Linked DNA regions of Glaciimonas sp. PCH181. The protein of the gene in region 1 interacts with the protein of each later gene in a pairwise test. Links are inferred from orthologs where the notes say so. Each region holds a gene or a part of one and is shown on either strand. Other genes may lie near its edges. The genes, in order: rho, hfq and nusG.

Evidence for each region.
Region 2: the proteins of rho (region 1) and hfq interact in binary tests that used the Escherichia coli proteins (3 or more experiments, as listed by UniProt). The link is inferred for Glaciimonas sp. PCH181 from one-to-one orthologs.
Region 3: the proteins of rho (region 1) and nusG interact in binary tests that used the Escherichia coli proteins (3 or more experiments, as listed by UniProt). The link is inferred for Glaciimonas sp. PCH181 from one-to-one orthologs.

What each region holds. Positions count from the first base shown.
Region 1 is NZ_PYFP01000002.1:254,734-259,871, forward strand. Bases 1,468-4,402 are described here. They hold rho (transcription termination factor Rho), read left to right. Parts: upstream 1,468-2,271; coding sequence 2,272-3,534; downstream 3,535-4,402. Other genes in these bases: trxA (thioredoxin TrxA), read left to right, coding at 1,800-2,126; C7W93_RS14205 (MFS transporter), read left to right, coding at 3,968-4,402. Outside these bases: C7W93_RS14190 (PD-(D/E)XK nuclease family protein), read right to left, coding at 1-1,467; more of C7W93_RS14205, read left to right, coding at 4,403-5,138. UniProt on the Escherichia coli protein: Facilitates transcription termination by a mechanism that involves Rho binding to the nascent RNA, activation of Rho's RNA-dependent ATPase activity, and release of the mRNA from the DNA template.
Region 2 is NZ_PYFP01000001.1:1,734,739-1,739,792, forward strand. The notes cover bases 2,197-5,047. They hold hfq (RNA chaperone Hfq), read right to left. Parts: upstream 3,815-5,047; coding sequence 3,578-3,814; downstream 2,197-3,577. Other genes in these bases: hflK (FtsH protease activity modulator HflK), read right to left, coding at 2,197-2,370; hflX (GTPase HflX), read right to left, coding at 2,408-3,538; der (ribosome biogenesis GTPase Der), read right to left, coding at 3,942-5,047. In the rest of the region: protease modulator HflC, read right to left, coding at 191-1,072; more of hflK, read right to left, coding at 1,072-2,196; more of der, read right to left, coding at 5,048-5,054. UniProt on the Escherichia coli protein: RNA chaperone that binds small regulatory RNA (sRNAs) and mRNAs to facilitate mRNA translational regulation in response to envelope stress, environmental stress and changes in metabolite concentrations.
Region 3 is NZ_PYFP01000002.1:896,476-901,582, forward strand. The notes cover bases 1-2,904. They hold nusG (transcription termination/antitermination protein NusG), read right to left. Parts: upstream 1,769-2,904; coding sequence 1,232-1,768; downstream 1-1,231. Other genes in these bases: rplA (50S ribosomal protein L1), read right to left, coding at 1-628; rplK (50S ribosomal protein L11), read right to left, coding at 628-1,059; secE (preprotein translocase subunit SecE), read right to left, coding at 1,840-2,220; tuf (elongation factor Tu), read right to left, coding at 2,476-2,904. In the rest of the region: more of tuf, read right to left, coding at 2,905-3,672; C7W93_RS17255 (gamma-glutamyl-gamma-aminobutyrate hydrolase family protein), read right to left, coding at 4,378-5,107. UniProt on the Escherichia coli protein: Part of the processive rRNA transcription and antitermination complex (rrnTAC). The complex forms an RNA-chaperone ring around the RNA exit tunnel of RNA polymerase (RNAP).

The DNA.
Region 1 (5,138 bases):
GGCAATATTTTGGAGCATTTGCAAAACTTGCTGACCCGCAGGATCGCGGCTTAACGCAGTCGCGACACCAATTGTCTCTAACGCACTTCCGGTATTGATCCATCCACGCAACGTTTTACGACCGGCGTAGACGCCCGCTTGTTGCGCCAGCATGGAGACCGTTTGTTGCGCCACGGGCACATCACTCAGGGCATAAATGACGCTACCCCATTCACCTAAAACATTCGCCCGCCGCAGCGCTATTTCAATCGCCATAACTTGCGAGGATTTATCCGGCAAATCGGCCAACATAAACGGAGATTTCAGAAAATCCAGCAACGCCGTCGTTTCGCCACGTTGCGTGACAACGTCAAACCATGCCGCAATCGCAGATGCTGCGCGCGTGGTCGATAATTTCCAGCCGGTTTCATCGGCAACGTGGACTTGCGCACGTTCTAGCAAAGCGCGTATCCGTCGCGCAACAACCCGATCCTGCGCCACAATCGCTAGCTTGTTTTTGCCAGCTTGCAGCCAGTCAAGAATGGTCTGCGCACCCTGCACGGCTTCGTCTTCGATGCTGTGAGTAGCACACAAGGCGAGGCTGGATGGCTGCCTGACATTAAATGCTGGGGCCGCAAATAAATCATCAACAGGCGCTTGATGGCCGCTCTGTGCTGCGTCTGGCGCATCAATTAGCTCTGGCCACGCGGCAGCATAGGCTGTGGCGATATTCTCGGGCTGCCAATCCAGTATAATCAGTAAGACCGGCTGCGTCTTTGCGTAGGCTTCTAGAAAAGCACGTTCCATCGGCTCGGGTTCGACTGAGCTGATCCATGCCAGCGGTGAATTGGCTTGCTCCGCAAATTGCAGCATTTGATCGAAACGCACCGCCATCGCATCATCGCCATCCAGCTGACTCTTCCAGATCGACCATACCAGTTGCGTCTCGTCAGACAGCAGCTGACGGGCGCTTGGCGTCAATTGTTCTAGCGCGGCTTCCCAGCGCTGATCTATGTCCCCGGTCGCCCGTATCGATGGCAACAATGCCTGCGTCAACTCATCCGACAATGCCAGCAGCGTTTGCGCCAGCGGTAGCAAATCAGTGTTGCGACGCGCACTAAATATTTTTTTCAACCACGCATGTTGGCGCAATTCAGAATACAAGCGCATCAACCGTTCACTGCTGGCACTGGCAGTTGGCGCGTTTGGCGCTGGCGGCAAGGTTTGCAACAGTGCCGATAAGGTATTGATACGCGGCGGAATAAATGTGCCGGCGCCGGGTAAAGCCGTCGCCAGCGCATCTTTCAATAATGTGGCGTGCACATACGCCGGCACAATCACGCGCCAACTGGAAAGATCGCGCGTATTCTCACCACCGCTTTCGCGACAGACACGCGACAAAGCAGCGGCTACCTCGGGCCAAAAAGTATTGGAAGGCGATAACGATAAGGACTGAAATTGGGACTTGAAAAGAGACTTATTCGGCATATTACTCATGAAATAGGGATATGGATCATGCCAGGAGCACTACAATCGGCCTGTTGGACGACTCTTTTTGCAACAGGCGCTTAGTATTTTATGCGAGCAATCGGCGTAAATAGGTAAAAAATAAGAACACTGTCTCCCCTTTTTATTAAAATCGGTTATTATTTAACGAACATCCCGCCGCAACACCTCTTATCACACCCGCAAAACTTGAAGTCTCGTACGGCATCCCCACTTATTTATTAGAATAGGGACCCGCCGCAGACAGCCACCCAGGTATTCGGATAAGTTGTCTTGGCACACATTAATTCTTTTTCCCTCTACCCGAGGAAACCATGAGCGAAAACATTAAACATATTACCGACGCATCTTTTGAAGCAGATGTACTTAAATCCGACAAACCAGTATTGGTCGATTTTTGGGCCGAATGGTGTGGTCCTTGTAAAATGATTGCCCCGATCCTGGAAGAAGTCGCCAAAGAATACGACGGCAAAATCCTGATCGCCAAGATGGACGTTGATGCTAATCAGGCAGTACCTGCCAAATTTGGTATTCGCGGCATCCCGACATTGATCTTGTTTAAAAACGGCGTTGCAGCCGCTCAAAAAGTAGGCGCGTTGGCAAAAGGCCAGCTAACCTCGTTCATCGATAGCAATATTTGATGTATCTGATGTAAACTGCGAACAAACGCGACGGTGCGCCCGCATCGTCGCCTATAATTTTTAGACGACACCGTACAAGTAAGCTACTCACACCACGTAGTCCCCTCCCCCACCAGACAATTCCCACCCCGGGACACTCATAACTATGCATTTATCTGAACTAAAGGCGCTACACGTCTCCGCCCTGCTAGAAATGGCAATCGGCCTCGACATCGATAACGCCGCGCGCTTGCGCAAACAAGAACTGATGTTCGCCATTCTCAAGAAACGCGCGAAATCAGGAGAACAAATTTTTGGCGATGGCGCTCTTGAAGTTTTGCCTGATGGCTTTGGCTTCCTGCGCTCGCCCGACGCCAGTTATATGGCGTCCACCGACGACATTTATATCTCACCTTCACAAATCCGCCGTTTCAACTTGCATACTGGCGATTCAATTGAAGGTGAAGTCCGCACCCCGAAAGACGGCGAACGCTATTTCGCCCTGGTCAAAGTTGACAAGGTCAACGGCGAATCACCGGAAGCATCGAAACACCGCATCCTGTTTGAGAACCTGACGCCCCTGCATCCGAACAAACCGCTGCCGCTCGAACGCGACATGCGCGGCGAAGAAAACATCACCGGCCGCATCATCGACATGATCGCGCCAATCGGCAAAGGCCAGCGCGGTCTGCTGGTAGCATCCCCAAAATCTGGTAAATCCGTCATGCTGCAACACATTGCGCATGCGATCACGACCAACCATCCTGATACTGTGATGATCGTCCTGTTGATCGACGAACGTCCTGAAGAAGTAACCGAAATGCAGCGCTCAGTGCGCGGTGAAGTAGTCGCATCGACATTCGATGAGCCCGCTACCCGCCACGTCCAAGTCGCCGAAATGGTGCTGGAAAAAGCTAAGCGTCTGGTCGAAATGAAAAAAGACGTCGTGATCCTGCTGGATTCCATCACCCGTCTGGCACGTGCTTACAATACCGTGATCCCTGCTTCCGGCAAGGTACTGACCGGTGGTGTAGATGCAAATGCGCTACAACGTCCAAAACGCTTCTTCGGCGCGGCCCGTAACATCGAAGAAGGCGGCTCGTTGACCATCATCGCTACAGCGCTGATTGAAACCGGTAGCCGTATGGATGACGTGATTTACGAAGAATTTAAAGGGACCGGTAATATGGAGGTCCATCTGGAACGTCGCCTTGCAGAAAAGCGCGTCTATCCAGCGATCAACTTGAACAAATCCGGTACACGTCGCGAAGAATTACTGATCAAGCCTGATCAACTGCAAAAAATCTGGGTGCTGCGCAAACTGCTGTACAGCATGGATGAAATCGAAGCGATGGAGTTCATCCTCGACAAAATCAAATCTACCAAGACCAATCTGGAGTTTTTCGATATGATGCGGCGCGGTAATTGATTGAATGATTGAAAATAGGCGATTGCGGTAAGAAGTCGCTGAATTGAGCTACAAAAAAGTCTGACCTGCGCAAGCACGTCAGACTTTTTTTGTGCAGCACAGCAAAAAAATATACGGAAAAATAGACGTTAGTTTGAAACTTCGGACAGTGTCCATCGGTCGCACACGACCAGTGCAGACGCGCAATTTTCGATTGGCTATGGACATAAGCACGCCATGAGAACAAAATTATGGAGCGTTAAAAACGCTGAAAGAATAAACAAAAAACCTCGCAAGTTCTCTCCGGCATCCTTGCTGACTTGCATATGGCATAAAATTTATACCTGATGAAGATAGGAATAATCCAACAACTCTGACGTATTGACAACGCCCCGAGATAAATCCCAATTAAGTGCTATTCTTGCGAACCTCAAATTCTGGCGGAAATAAAACCATGACAACCACCAAGTCCAGTCAATCAAAATTCGGTACCGTTTTGCGCGTTACCAGCGGCAACTTCATGGAGATGTTTGACTTCTTCCTGTTTGGATTCTACGCCACACATATCGCCAAAACCTTCTTCCCTGCAAGCAATGAATTCGCGTCCCTGATGCTGACTTTCATGACCTTTGGCGCAGGTTTTTTAATGCGACCTTTAGGCGCGATTATTCTAGGCGCGTATGTCGATCGCATCGGTCGCCGCAAAGGTTTGATCGTGACACTGGCATTAATGGCAATCGGCACGATGCTGATCGCCTTTGTACCGGGCTATGCCACCATCGGCTATCTGGCACCGTTTCTGGTCTTAACCGGTCGTTTGCTACAAGGCTTCTCAGCCGGTGTTGAGCTGGGCGGCGTGTCTGTTTATCTGTCAGAAATGGCAACGCCGGGCCACAAAGGATTTTATGTGAGCTGGCAATCGGCAAGTCAGCAAGTCGCCATTATTGTGGCAGCTGCGCTTGGCTATGGCCTTCAGGTCAATCTGGCACCAGCGCAAATCGCTGATTGGGGATGGCGCATTCCTTTCTTTATCGGCTGCATGATCGTGCCGGTATTGTTCATTATTCGTAGTTCGTTGCAAGAAACAGAAGAATTTCTCGCCCGCAAACATAAACCAAATATGCGTCAGATCATGCGCTCCATGGTTGACAATTGGGGCTTGGTAATCGCTGGCATGATGCTGGTGTCTATGACAACCGTTTCTTTCTACCTCATCACCGTATACACACCGACATTCGGCAAAACGGTCTTGAAACTCACGACGACTGACGCATTGATCGTGACCTTTTGCGTCGGTATCTCCAACTTTATCTGGCTGCCGGTCATGGGAGCGTTATCTGACCGCGTCGGTCGTCGCCCACTGTTACTGATATTTACGATCCTCACGATCCTGAGCGCTTATCCGGCGTTATCCTGGTTAGTGTCAGAACCAAGCTTCAATCGCATGCTGATTGTTGAACTATGGTTGTCATTCTTATATTCCAGTTATAACGGCGCGATGGTCGTTGCATTAACAGAAGTGATGCCGGTGGATGTGCGTACTGTCGGCTTTTCCTTAGCCTACAGTCTGGCAACGGCGATTTTTGGTGGCTTTACCCCAGCCATTGCGACCGGATTGATCGAAT
Region 2 (5,054 bases), on another replicon or contig:
GAATACGGATAATGCGGAATGTATCAGAGATTAGCGTCGCCGCAAAAAAAAAGAAATGGCGTCGGGATAAATGACGCCATTTAATTACTACTCTGAACCCCTGATTTTGGGGTCGAGTGATTGTCGCAATGAACGACCAACCACTCCTTATCAATATTTCAACAACCACCTAAAATGTGTGGCTTACTCTTTATTTGGCAGATCCAGTTCCCGGGTTCTTGAAATACTTAAAGAACTCCGAGTTAGGATCAACCACCATCAAATCGTGACGACTCTTAAAGCTGGCCCGATAAGCCTCTAGGCTACGATAAAACTTGTAGAATTCCGGGCTCTTGCCAAATGCCTGTGCGTAAATTTGCGAAGCCTTGGCATCACCCTCACCGCGCATATTTTCTGCATCACGATAAGCTTCGGCCAAAATCACCGTCCGTTGTTTATCTGCATCAGCACGAATTTTTTCCGATTCAGCAAAACCAGTCGAGCGCAATTCATTTGCAACCCGCGCACGCTCAGATTTCATTCTGTCGTACACAGAAGCATTGATTTGATCGACATAATCAACACGCTTCAGACGCACATCAACTATATCGACACCGATTTGCTTGGCTTCCTCTTCGACTTTTTTACGCAGCGCATCCATCACTTTGCCACGCTCGCCAGAAATAACTTCACGCACTGTGCGCTTGGTAATCTCTTCGTTCAACGCCGCTTTGACAATCTGAGACATACGATCTTGGGCACGTTTCTCATCAACGCCAAAACTAACAAAATAAAGTTTAGGATCGACAATGCGCCATTTCACGTATACATCGATCAGAATATTCTTCTTTTCGGCAGTGATAAAGCGGTCTGTTTCAGGAGGATCGATAGTCAAAATCCGTTTGTCCAAAAACACAACATTTTGGAACGGTGGCGGTAATTTGAAATGCAACCCGGGTTCACTAATGACCTGCTTGACTTCACCAAAGGCAAACAAAATGCCATATTGACGCTGATCAACCACGAATACGGTTGAAAGCAGCAACGCTATAACAATAAATATACCAATTGCGAGGGATATTAAGCGATTCATTATCGTCCCTCCCGATCACGGCTCTCGCGAGACCGCGAATCATTCACCGCCTGAGCGTCGTTATCTTTCGCTGGCACTACCGGAACCGTCGCAGGACTAACTGCAGCTGTACCTGTAGACGATCCAGCACTGCCAATCGCACCGGATGCAGCAGATTGCGCAATAAGCTTGTCTAGTGGTAAATACAGCAAATTATTCCCGCTCTTAGCATCAATCATAACTTTGGTGGTATTTGCAAAAATCTGTTGCATGGTATCCAAATACATCCGGTCGCGAGTCACAGCTGGCGCTTTCTGATATTCGGTCAATACTTGCTTGAACCGCGATGCATCACCCTCAGCATTCGCAGTAACCCGGGCGCTATAAGCCTCTGCCTCTTGAAGCAAGCGAGAAGCCGCACCACGTGCCTTAGGAATCACATCATTAGCGTAAGCCTGTCCTTCATTCTTTTGACGTTCACGATCTTGCCCGGCTTTTACTGCATCGTCAAAAGCTGCCTGAACTTGCTCCGGCGGTTGCACGCCTTGCATTGTCACATTAGTGATTTGCACACCGCTCTGATAATGATCCAGAATTTGTTGCATTAATTGACTTACATCTAAAGCAACTTTTTCCCGTCCTTCATACAGGACAAAATCCATTTGGCTTTTACCAACAATTTCCCGAATGGAAGTTTCGGCGACCTGACGGACGGTTTCTTCCTGATCGCGATTTTTGAAAATCCAGTCAGCAGCACTCTTAAGTTTGTATTGCACAGCGAATTGAATATCGATGATGTTTTCATCTTCAGTCAACATCAGAGCTTCTTTTGGCTGTTTGTTTTTAGCGTTCGAGCGATAACCGACTTCGATTGTGCGAACACCGGAAACATTGACAATTTCGTGGCTTTGAATTGGATACGGCCACCGCCAGTTAAAACCGGCCATCGTCGAATGGCTGTACTTACCGAAGGTCATTACAACCCCGGTTTGACCTTCCTGAACAGTGAAAAAACCGCTCGCCAACCAGAGGAAAGCGACGATCACAGCGATCACACCAGCTCCTACGCCAGCGCTTTTTCCTGTAGGGAAACCCTTTCCTCCATCATTCGCATCACCACCACCGCCACCGCTATTTTTGTTGCCAAAAAAGCGGTTAATGCGTTGATTGAAGTCGCGCCATAACTGGTCGAGATCGGGGGGGGAATTATTCGGCTTTTTGCCGTCGTTTTGTTTGTTGTCATTTTGTGAATTACGGCCCCACTGGGGGTCATTCAACGAAAATTTGACACCAAATTTTTTTAATATAGAACCAAGCATTCGATCGTGATCCGGTATAAATAGGTTGGAATGCTCGTTAGAGGCGTTTAATAGGCGAATCTTGGGTGTTTTCAATGCCGTGCTGATCGACCCTCGCCGCGTTACTTTCCATCACAAACTCCGCAATAGCCTGACGGATTAAACCAAGCCCAGCGCCACTTTGTGCGCTAATAAAAACACGCTGGATTTTATCATACTCATTACGCTCTATTCCCGGCTCCAGCCCAGCGGCGTCAATCTTGTTCCAGACTAGAATCTGAGGAATATGATCTGCACCGATCTCTTTCAACACCAAATTAACTTGCTCAATTTGCTCTAACCGAGCCGGGCTTGCAGCGTCCACCACATGCAATAACAAGTCTGCGTGGATTGTTTCTTCCAGCGTTGCCCTAAACGCGGCGACTAGCTGATGCGGCAACTCACGAATAAAACCAACAGTATCAGAAATGACTACATTCCCAACTTCTTGGAGGTAAATTTTCCGTGAAGTAGTATCAAGGGTTGCAAACAATTGATCTGCCGCGTACACCCCAGCTTTAGATAGAGCATTGAATAACGTCGATTTTCCAGCGTTGGTGTATCCAACCAAAGAAATCGACGGTATGTTGTTGCGGCCACGCGCGCGTCGCTGCGTTGCATGCTGGCGGTGCAGTTTTTCCAACCGCCCGCGCAAAGCTTTGACGCGATCGCCCAACAAACGCCTATCAGTTTCAAGCTGCGTTTCACCAGGTCCACGCAGTCCAATACCACCTTTTTGGCGCTCCAAATGGGTCCAGCCACGTATCAACCGCGTCGCCAAATGCTGAAGTTGCGCTAACTCAACCTGAACTTTCCCCTCGTGACTTTTAGCACGTTGGGCAAAAATATCCAAAATCAAACTAGTACGATCGAGCACGCGTACTTTTAAGACACGTTCAAGATTACGTTGCTGCGCTGGAGACAGAGCATGGTTAAAGATGACGATCTCCAGCTCTTCGTCCAGCACTGCATCCGCAATTTCCTGCGCCTTGCCTGAGCCGACAAATAATGCAGCATCCGGTGCGCCACGCCTTCCCGTCAATGTGACGAGCGGAATCGCACCTGCTGACTTAGCCAGCAAGGAGAGCTCTTCCAGACCTGCGGCAAAGTCGCCTTTGCCGAAGTCCACGCCGACTAATGCGGCTCGCATCGGGGAAGTAGTGTTGCTATCCAATTAGACAGCGGTCGATTACTCTGCGTCTGCTTCAAGATTCAGCGTAACAGCGCGCGCAGGAACGACAGTTGAAATGGCATGTTTATAAACCATTTGGGTCACTGTATTACGCAGCAAAACCACATATTGATCAAAAGATTCAATATGGCCTTGAAGCTTAATACCATTTACCAGATAAATTGATACTGGAACGTGTTCTTTGCGTAAGGCGTTCAGGAACGGGTCTTGTAACAATTGCCCTTTATTACTCATGGCTACTCCACTGTGTTGTTGTGATTAGAAGTCAAGCACGCCCCGCCATATTTGACGGGACTTCGATGAATGACTCGGTGGTGTATAACGAATGTAAACGATTTCTGACAATACTGCCAACGGAAATCTATTTTAACGGACGTGCAAACGGGTTCTTACCTGACTTGAACTCGATACGTAATGGAGTCCCAATCAGTGAAAAAGTTTCACGAAAGTATTTTTCAAGATAACGTCTGTAGTTAGCATCGATTGCTTCCAGCGCGTTACCGTGAATGACAACGATAGGAGGATTCATGCCACCTTGATGCGCATAACGCAGTTTCGGACGAATCGAACCTTTGCGACGAGGCTGCTGATGCTCTACCGCTTCGAGCAATGCTCTAGTCAGTTTTGGTGTAGTCAGATTCGACATCGCAGCACCATACGCGGCGTCAACGGATTTCATCAAAGGCGCAATGCCGGTGGACTTCAATGCAGATATATAGTGAAATTTCGCGAACGAAAGAAAATTAAGCTTACGATCAAGGTCAATTTTAATTTCTTCACGTCGTTCACTGGTCAGGCCATCCCATTTATTGATACCAACCACTAACGCGCGGCCGGTTTCAAGAATAAACCCTGCAATATGGGCATCCTGCTCTGAAATATCCTGTTGCGCATCTAACAACAATAAAACGACATTTGCTTCGGAAATTGACTGTAGAGTTTTCACTACAGAAAATTTCTCAATCGCCTCAAATACTTTACCTCGCCTACGAATACCAGCGGTGTCGATCAAGGTGTAATGCGTACCATCTCGCTCAAATGGAATTTCGATAGAATCGCGTGTTGTTCCCGGCATGTCAAACGCGATTACGCGCTCTTCTCCCAGCAAGGTATTCACCAACGTCGACTTACCGACATTAGGACGACCAACAATCGCAATTTTGATACTTCTCTGATTAGTGACAAGTTCTTCGATCTCGGGCGGACGCTGAGCAAAGGCTAAATCCAGCGATTCTTCGACCAAATCAGCCACGCCATCGCCATGTGCAGCGGAGATAACGTATGGGTCACCAAGGCCTAATTCATAAAACTCTGCAGTAACGGAGGTGTACTTCATTCCCTCTGATTTATTCACAACTAACATTACCGAACGGCCTGACTTGCGCAAAAAATCGGTAATTGTTTTATCGTGTGGCGTCAAACCCTGGCGACCATCGACGATAAAAATCACGACATCGGCTTCCGCCACTGCCTG
Region 3 (5,107 bases), 640 kb from region 1 along the record:
GCAGGTAAACACCTTTGCTGGTTGCTGGTTTAGCTTTGCTCAGCGCATCGATAAGTGCCAACAAATTCGATTTCAATTCAGCATCGCTGAACGATTTACGACCGATAGTGGCGTGAATAATACCGCCTTTGTCAGTACGGTATTGCACTTGACCAGCTTTTGCATTTTTAACTGCAGTAGCAACGTCAGGGGTAACAGTTCCGACCTTCGGGTTAGGCATCAAACCACGTGGTCCCAGGATTTGACCCAGAGTACCAACGATACGCATAGTATCTGGCGACGCGATAACGATATCAAAAGGCATGTTACCGGCTTTAATTTGCTCAGCCAGATCTTCCATACCCACGACATCTGCACCAGCTGCTTTTGCCTGTTCAGCTTTTTCACCTGATGCAAAAACTGCAACACGGACGCTCTTACCTGTACCAGCTGGCAACACTACCGAGCCACGAACAACTTGATCCGATTTCTTAGCATCTACGCCCAATTGAACGGACACATCGATAGACTCATTGAACTTGGCAGTTGCGCATTCTTTGATCAATACAATAGCGTTATCGAATGGATAAGCCTTAGTACGATCAACTTTTGCTTTAATTGCTTTTACGCGTTTTGTTAACTTAGCCATTACAGACCCTCCACCGTGATGCCCATTGAACGAGCGGAACCGGCGATGGTACGCACGGCAGCTTCCAGATCAGCACCAGTAAGGTCGGGCTTCTTCTGTGTAGCGATATCTTCTGCTTGTTGGCGAGTGATCGAACCGACTTTATCGGTATGCGGCTTAGCCGAACCCTTAGTGATACCAGCAGCTTTTTTGATCAAAATAGTTGCAGGAGGAGTCTTCATCACAAAAGTGAAAGACTTATCTGCAAATGCAGTAATCACAACTGGAATTGGCAGACCTGGCTCAACGCCTTGAGTCTGGGCATTAAATGCCTTACAGAATTCCATGATGTTAAGACCGCGTTGACCCAGTGCTGGACCGATCGGAGGGGATGGGTTTGCTTTACCTGCTGGAACTTGCAGCTTGATAAAACCAATGATTTTCTTTGCCATGATGGCTCCTACGTTGATTGAGTGTTAGCGCCTGTTCACTCATTGCTGAGTTAATTGGGCTCCTCTCTTACTAATAACAGCGAATTAATAAGTTCTTCGAACCTACCGCGCTCCGCCGGGCGCTTTATTACAAAAAATCGCGTTATCTAAATACAACCTGATAACGAAAAATTTAGACTTTTTCAACCTGGCCAAATTCCAACTCAACCGGTGTTGCACGACCGAAGATGGTTACCGTCACGCGCACGCGCGATTTTTCGTAGTTCACTTCTTCGACGTTACCGTTGAAATCGGTGAAAGGACCATCTTTGATGCGGACCAATTCACCCACTTCGTACAATACTTTCGGACGCGGCTTCTCGACACCATCTTGCATTTGCTGCATGATTTTATCGACTTCATGCTGCGGAATCGGCGTAGGCTTATTTGACTTGCCGCCGATGAAACCGGTGACTTTATTTGTATTTTTGACCAGATGCCATGTTTCATCCGTCATTTCCATCTCAACCAGAACATAGCCTGGGAAGAAACGACGCTCAGTTACTGACTTTTGACCATTCTTAACTTCAATCACTTCTTCAGTAGGGACTAAAATTTGACCAAACTGATCTTGCATACCGGCACGTTCAGCACGCTCGGTGAGCGCACGCATCACGCTTTTTTCCATGCCAGAATAGGCGTGCACAACATACCAGCGCTTCTTGCCCATAGGCGCAGACGCCGGCGTCGTTACTTCGACCGGCGTTGCTTGTGCGTCGTCTTGTGTGCTTTCGCTCATTATTATTTCCAACCCAAAATCACGTCGTACAATAAAACTTCAAGGAGCTTGTCGGTTCCCCACAGGAAAATCGCCATTACCAACACAAAGACAAAAACAATGGCAGTAATTTGCATCGCTTCTTTGCGGGTAGGCCAGACCACCTTTTTAGTTTCGCGGATAGCTTCCTTGGCGAAACTTAGAAATTCTCTGCCTTGAGTCGAGGTCCACGCTAATGCAATCGCAACGATCAAACCGGCGACTAGAACACTTGCACGTACCAAGCTTGGCTTGTCCGACAAAAAATAAAAGCCGACTATGCCGGCAACGACAGCTAAAACTGCCAATACTACTTTGAGCTTGTCGCCTGACGGGCTGACAGTTTGCACAGGGTGGTTAGACATACGTGGATTTATACTTTCAGTACCCTACACCTGAATCGGTGGCAGGGGCGGAGGGCATCGAACCCCCAACCTCCGGTTTTGGAGACCGGCGCTCTGCCAATTGAGCTACACCCCTAACGCTTAAGACTTAATCAAGTTACTTGGCTTATTTAACTCGAAACAACACTTTTATTAACTACTTCACTTCTACTACCACTCAGACATCAACGCCGCAATCAGGATAAATCCAAAATTGCGGCGTGTAAAACCAATAAATTACGCGTCAGGCAGGATTTTAGCAACAACACCCGCGCCAACAGTACGACCACCTTCACGAATAGCGAAGCGCAAGCCTTCTTCCATCGCGATTGGGTTGATCAGCATCACTGTGATCGAAACGTTATCGCCTGGCATCACCATTTCTTTACCTTCTGGCAACGCGATCGAACCAGTTACATCCGTCGTACGGAAGTAGAACTGTGGACGATAGTTGTTGAAGAAAGGTGTATGACGGCCGCCTTCGTCTTTCGACAGAACATAGATCTCGCCTGTGAAATGCTTGTGTGGCTTGATCGTACCTGGTTTCGCCAGAACTTGACCCCGCTCAACATCTTCACGCTTCGTACCGCGCAACAGAACACCAACGTTATCGCCAGCTTGACCTTGGTCCAGCAACTTACGGAACATTTCAACGCCAGTACAAGTCGTTTTTTGTGTATCGCGAATACCAATGATTTCCAGTTCTTCGCCAACTTTAACAATACCGCGCTCGATACGACCAGTTACCACTGTACCGCGACCTGAGATCGAGAACACATCTTCCACTGGCAGCAAGAACGCGCCATCAACTGCACGCTCTGGTGTCGGGATGTAGCTGTCCAGTGCGTCAGCCAACTTCATGATCGACTCTTCGCCCAATGGACCTGTGTCGCCTTCCAGTGCCAGCTTCGCTGAACCCTGGATGATCGGCAGGTCGTCGCCTGGGAATTCATACTTGCTCAATAACTCACGCACTTCCATTTCGACCAGCTCAAGCAACTCAGCATCGTCAACCATGTCGCATTTGTTCAGGTACACAATGATGTATGGCACACCAACTTGACGCGCCAGCAAGATGTGCTCACGCGTTTGTGGCATCGGACCATCAGCAGCCGAACACACCAGAATCGCACCGTCCATTTGCGCCGCGCCAGTGATCATGTTTTTAACATAGTCAGCATGGCCTGGGCAGTCAACGTGCGCGTAGTGGCGATTCGCCGTTTCGTATTCTACGTGCGCTGTGTTGATCGTAATACCACGCGCTTTTTCTTCCGGTGCCGCATCAATTTGCGCGTAGCCTTTAGCTTCGCCGCCAAATTTCTTCGACAACACCGTCGCAATTGCTGCAGTCAGTGTGGTTTTGCCATGATCAACGTGGCCAATCGTGCCCACATTCACGTGCGGCTTGGTCCGCTCAAATTTGCTCTTTGCCATCTTGGAACTCCTAAAGATTTGATGAGAATGTTCAGGCACGCGCCCGACTGCATTACATTGAATACTACTGATTGACTAATCAAGAAATTACAGCGCTGGCTCCGCGCCGAATCGGGCACTGCGAACGGACTGAATACTTGGTGCCCTTGACGTGGATCGAACACGTGGCCTCTCCCTTACCAAGGGAGTGCTCTACCACTGAGCTACAAGGGCTATGCTGCTCGTGTACCGACAACTCCCAGCAACACGCTCAACCTATAAACTTGCGAAACAATTTCACTTGCAACTCATGTATAACTAAAACTGGAGCGGGTGAAGGGAATCGAACCCTCGTCATAAGCTTGGAAGGCTTCTGCTCTACCATTGAGCTACACCCGCGAGATCACTTCTTCATCCGCAACATTTACTACATGCAACACTACTTTTGACTGTGGTGGAGGGGGCTGGATTCGAACCAGCGTACTCGCAAGAGGGCAGATTTACAGTCTGCTGCCATTAACCACTCGACCACCCCTCCGCACGGAACCCAAAACTATAGTGAAACACCTTCTACTTGTCAACTATTTTCGCTAAATTTTCTGAAAATAAGGATCAGAATCAATTAGACAGAGCTATAGCGGAAGCAAGCCCGCTACTATACTACAAAGATTTTCAGATAGACAAGCACTTGCGCAAAATTAATTAAAAATATTTGCAAGTAGCAATTTAGAAGCGGGTTTCGCGCGCTGCTCTTAGGAAGCCGTCGAGAATCGGTGTGCAATCCAGCAATTCTGGCCCGCCAGCCCGATGAAATTCCGGATGCCATTGCAAGCCCATCACGAACGGTGCCTTGCGATAACGGATCGCTTCGGTGATGTTGTCAACACCTGACACTGCCTCGACAGATAGATCGCGGCCCAAGTCCTTCACCGCCTGATGATGTATCGAGTTCACCACCCATTCTTTGCCCGTATCTGTATTGGAGGACGGAAACAAACCCGCCAGCGACGAACCCGGAGGAAATTGAATCGCGTGATGCAAGCGATCGTACTCATCGTTAACGTGGGCGATTGAACTGGGCACATCGGTCGCAATGTCTTGATATAACGTACCGCCCAAAGCCACGTTAATCAATTGACAACCTCGGCAAATACCCAAAACCGGTTTGCCAGCTTCGATAAATTCATGCAGCAATTCGAGCTCATACATATCGCGGACCCGGTCCCCTCCCCATTCAGGACGCGTTGCAGCTTCTGCGTAGCTCTGCGGCGAGACATCAGCGCCACCTTGCAACACCAGACCATCCAAATGCTTGGCATAGTCACGCAGACGGATGCTGCTGGGATGAACCAAGCCATTGGTGTTCACCGTCGGGATCATGAAAACCAGCACATCACGCGACATCACCCATTGCGCGATCGATTCTTCAAGATATTGCAAGGTGCGCCCACGCAGG